Regions from separate parts of the Nesterenkonia sp. AN1 genome, predicted to be linked through region 2. Evidence: predicted binding sites of a transcription regulator. Region 2 holds the regulator's gene; the other holds the start of a gene.

Region 1 (2,399 bases), on a different contig from region 2:
GGCGATGTCCTCGAGCATGGCCTTGCGGCGGTCTCCGAAGCCGGGAGCCTTGACCGCGACCACGTTGAGCGTGCCGCGCAGCTTGTTGACCACCAGCGTGGAGAGGGCCTCACCCTCGACGTCCTCGGCGATGATGAACAGCGGGCGCTTGGCCTGCAGGACCTTCTCCAGCACGGGCAGGAACTCGGCCATGTTGGAGATCTTGCCCTGGTTGATCAGGATCAGCGGATCTTCGAGGATCGCTTCCTGGCGCTCAGGATCGGTGACGAAGTGCGGGGACAGGTAGCCCTTGTCGAACTGCATGCCCTCGGTGATCTCCAGCTCCGTGGAGGTCGAGGACCCCTCTTCGATGGTGATCACACCGTCGGTGCCCACGGCGTCGAATGCACGAGCCAGGAGTTCACCGACCTCGTCGTTCTGCGCGGAGATCGCGGCCACGTTGGCGACCTGCTGGCCCTCGACATCGCGTGCGTTCTCGCGCAGCCGGCGGGTCACGGCGGCGACCGAGATCTCGATGCCGCGCTTGATCTCGCTCGGTGCCGCACCGGCGGCCACGTTGCGCAGGCCTTCCTTGACCAGCGCCTGGGCCAGGACCGTTGCGGTGGTGGTGCCGTCGCCTGCGACGTCGTTGGTCTTGGTGGCGACTTCCTTGGCCAGCTGCACGCCAAGGTTCTCGTACGGGTCTTCGACCTCCACCTCGCGGGCGATGGTGACGCCGTCGTTGGTGATGGTCGGTGCGCCCCAGGACTTGTCCAGGACTACATTGCGGCCTTTCGGGCCGAGCGTGACCTTGACCGTGTCTGCAAGCTTATCGATGCCGGCTTCCAGAGCGCGGCGTGCAGCATCACTGAATTCAAGCTGCTTTGCCATGGGTTAGTGCTCCTTTGAGAGTGTGAGAATCGGATCGTGATCAGGTCTGTGAAGAACCTTCAGCGGTCCGTTCTTACTTCTCGATGATGGCCAGGACGTCGCGAGCGTTGAGCACGAGGTACTCCTCGCCGCTGACCTTGACCTCGGTGCCGCCGAACTTGGAGTAGATGACGACGTCGCCCTCGGAGACGTCAACCGGGATGCGCTTGCCCTTTTCGTCGAAGCGACCTGGGCCCACCGCGATGACCTTGCCCTCCTGGGGCTTCTCCTTGGCGGTGTCGGGGATGACCAGCCCGGAAGCGGTGGTCTGCTCTGCTTCCAGGGGGCGAACAACGATGCGATCCTCGAGAGGCTTGATAGAGACTGACACGTCAGTACTCTCCTTTGCGTGGTGTGGATTCGGTTTATCAGCACAGACCCGTGCAGAGCCTCCCCGGTGCTTCCGGGGTGCTCGACGAGCCGAAATCTGTCGCACGCCTTGGGAGTGGCCAACCGTCGTCGCGGTGCCGGATGGTGCCCCGTCAGGCTGATCTCCGCGGGTTGACGACCCACGGACAAGCTGGCACCCGAGGGTCTCGAGTGCTAGACGAAACTTTATAGACGGGCTTAGCACTCGGTCAAGCAGAGTGCTAAGCCTTTGGCTCCGGGCGGACGTGGACGACACGTAGACTTGGGCCCGAGCCACCCGCTTTTGACCCCGAGAGGCACCACCGTGACTGAAACTCATCAGCAGCCGAGCGCGGCCGGAGGCCCGGAGCATGATCCCTTCGGCTTCGTCGGACTGACCTACGACGACGTCCTGCTGCTCCCCGGCGCGACCGACGTCATCCCCTCAGAAGCAGATACCGCGACCCGGTTCTCCCGCAACATCATGCTGCAGTCCCCGGTGGCCTCCGCCGCGATGGACACCGTCACCGAGGCGCCCATGGCCATCGCCATGGCACGCCAGGGCGGCATCGGCATCCTGCACCGCAACCTCTCCATCGACGATCAGGCCCGGCAGGTGGACAAGGTCAAGCGCTCCGAGTCCGGCATGATCAGCGATCCGGTGACGATCACTCCGGACGCGACCATCGCGGATCTCGATGAGCTCTGCGCGCACTACAGGGTCTCCGGCCTTCCCGTCGTGGACAGCGAGTCCAAGCTGCTGGGCATCATCACCAACCGCGACACCCGGTTCATCCCGCGCGAGCAGTACCTGACCACCAAGGTCTACGAGAAGATGACCCCGCAGCCGCTGATCACCGCCCATGTCGGGATCCCCAACGAGGAGGTGCTGCGGATCTTCTCCGAGCACCGGGTGGAGAAGCTGCCGCTGGTCGATGATCAGGGCGTGCTGCAGGGATTGATCACGATCAAGGACTTCGACAAGGCCGACCGCTACCCGCAGGCCACCAAGGACTCCGAGGGCCGGCTGCGCGTCGGCGCGGCCGTGGGCTTCTTCGGTGAGGGCTTCGAGCGCGCCATGACCCTGATCGACGCCGGGGTCGACGCCCTGGTGGTGGACACCGCCAACGGCCACACCCGCG
Region 2 (2,399 bases):
TGCAGGTGACCGCGGTCTCCAGCTCCACCTCCTTGGTGGTGCCGAACACGGCGTCGCGCAGGTCGATCCGGACCCGGATCAGCGAGTCCTGGCCGCGGCGGGTGCGTGAGGCGGGGCCGCCGCCTCCCCCGCCGAAGAAGGTCTCGAAGATGTCGCCGAACCCGCCGAAGCCGGCACCGCCTGCTCCACCGCCGGGGAATCCGGAGCGGCCGTTCTCATCGCCGGTGGCGTCGTAGTTCTGCCGCTTCTGCGGGTCCGCGAGCACCTCGTAGGCGCGGCCGAGCACCTTGAACTGCTCGGCGGCGTCGTCGGAGGGGTTCACGTCCGGGTGAAGCTTCCGGGCCTGTTTGCGGTAGGCCTTCTTGATCTCTTCGGTGGACGCCGAGCGGCTGACGCCCAGCGCCTCATAGTAGTCAGTCGTCATCTTCGTGGACGTTCACCCTTCGGAAAGAATTCGGGACAGGTAGCGCGCCATTGCGCGCACCGCGGACATGGTGGAGCCGTAGTCCATGCGGGTCGGACCGACGACGCCGAGCTTGGCACCCTCGGCTCCCGTATGGCTGCCGTACTCCGCTGCGACCACAGCGGTCTCGATCAGCGAATCATGGCTGGTCTCGTGACCGATGCGGATGGAGAGACCGCGCCGGTCCTGCTCCATCTCTGTCAACAGTCGAAGCAGCACGACTTGTTCCTCGAGCGCTTCAAGAATGGGGCCGATGGAGGGACCGAGGTCGCGGCCCGACCTGGCGAGGTTAGCAGTCCCGGCCATGATGATGCGATCCACCCGAGACGATTCCAGGATGGTCTCCACGGCCTGGGCGAGGATCGCCATGGACGGTCGCAGCACCGGCTCCACCCGGCTGATCAGGGTGTCTGCGGGCAGCGGCAGCGCCGAGATGGAGCGCTGGTGCAGCTCAGAGGAGAGCACCTGGGCGAGCCGGTGCAGCGAGTCATCACCGATCGCGTCGGCCAGGGTGACCATGCGCTGATCGACCTTCCCGGAGGAGAGGATCACGATCACCAGCGCCTTGTGCGAGGACATCGAGACGATGTCGATGTGCCGGATCTTCGCGGTGGAGCGCTGCGGATGCTGGATCACAGCGACCTGATTGGTGAGCATCGCGAGCAGCCGCACGGTGTGTTCGAGCATCGCGTCATGGTCATCGGCGGTCTCGAGCAGAGTGTCCATGGCGCGCCGCTCAGCGGAGGTGAGCGGACGGACCTCGGTGATCTTGTCCACGAATCGCCGGTAGCCGAGATCGGTCGGGATCCGCCCGGCGGAGGTGTGCGGCGCGGCGATCAGGCCCTCCTCCTCGAGGTGGGCCATGTCGTTGCGGATCGTGGCGGGTGAGACCTCCAGGTCGTGACGCTCCACCAGGGCCCGGGACCCGACCGGCTCCCGGGTGTGGACATAGTCCTCCACGATGGCACGCAGAACCTGCAGACGACGGGTGTCGGACATGTAAGCTTGGCGCCTCCTGAACCTCTGGCACTCTTCGAGTACAAGTGCTAATTCTACAATGGGTGATCATGAGCGCTCCGCACCTCCCCGACTGGCGTAACTCCTCCACCCCGAACTGGGGTGCCCAGGACCTCTCCCGGCTCCGCCAGAGCCAGCTCCGCAAGGTCTCCACGATGCCGGCCGACTACGGCGCCGTGATCGAAGAGGTGGAGTCCGGCTGGGTCGGCGCGATCATCTCGGTGGAGGCCTCCGGCGGGGTCCACGTGGTGAGCCTCGAGGACCGGCGCGGCAAGGTCCGTTCCTTCCCGCTGGGCCATGGATTCCTGCACGAGGGCCAGCCGGTGGAGCTGACGCCCCCCACCCCCCGGGCCGTCGCGGCGAAGCCACCCGCACCGCCTCCGGATCGGTGGCGGTGGCCAATGCGCCGGCCCGCGTGGCCCGGGCCTCGCGGATCTGGGTCGAGGGCACCCACGACGCCGAGCTGGTGGAGAAGGTCTGGGGCGAGGACCTGCGGATCGAAGGCATCGTGGTGGAGCCGCTGCACGGCGCCGATGACCTGCTCGGGGCGATCCGTGCGTTCGGGCCCGGTCCGCAGCGACGGGTCGGGGTGCTGCTTGATCACCTCGTCCCGGGCTCCAAGGAGTCCCGCATCGCCCGCGAGGTCATGCAGCAGCCGGGCGCACGGGGCAACATCGCGGTGCTGGGTCACCCCTACGTCGACGTCTGGCAGGCGGTGAAGCCGCACCTGCTCGGGCTGCGGCGCTGGCCCGAGGTCCCGCGCAGCCAGGACATCAAGGTCGGCACGCTGCAGGCCCTGGGCTGGCCGCACGCGAACCAGCGAGACATCGCGCACGGCTGGAAGCGGATCCTGGCCCAGGTCACGAGTTACGCCGACCTGGAGCCCTCGCTGCTCGGACGCGTGGAGGAGCTGATCGAC

What was found. The regulator HrcA, encoded in region 2, represses chaperone genes, less so after heat shock. The targets are predictions, from matches to a motif close to TTNGCACTCGNNNNNNNCGAGTGCNAA.
Region 1: the regulator HrcA is predicted to act here: its motif matches at 1,477-1,503, upstream of groES (co-chaperone GroES).

The regions. Positions count from the first base shown of each region.
Region 1 is NZ_JEMO01000001.1:265,250-267,648, forward strand. It holds gene groL (chaperonin GroEL) at 1-870, opposite strand, end outside; gene groES (co-chaperone GroES) at 944-1,240, opposite strand; gene guaB (IMP dehydrogenase) at 1,583-2,399, shown strand, end outside.
Region 2 is NZ_JEMO01000016.1:7,426-9,824, reverse strand. It holds gene dnaJ (molecular chaperone DnaJ) at 1-424, opposite strand, end outside; gene hrcA (heat-inducible transcriptional repressor HrcA) at 437-1,462, opposite strand; partial or broken gene BG28_RS09000 (DUF3097 domain-containing protein) at 1,531-2,399, shown strand, end outside.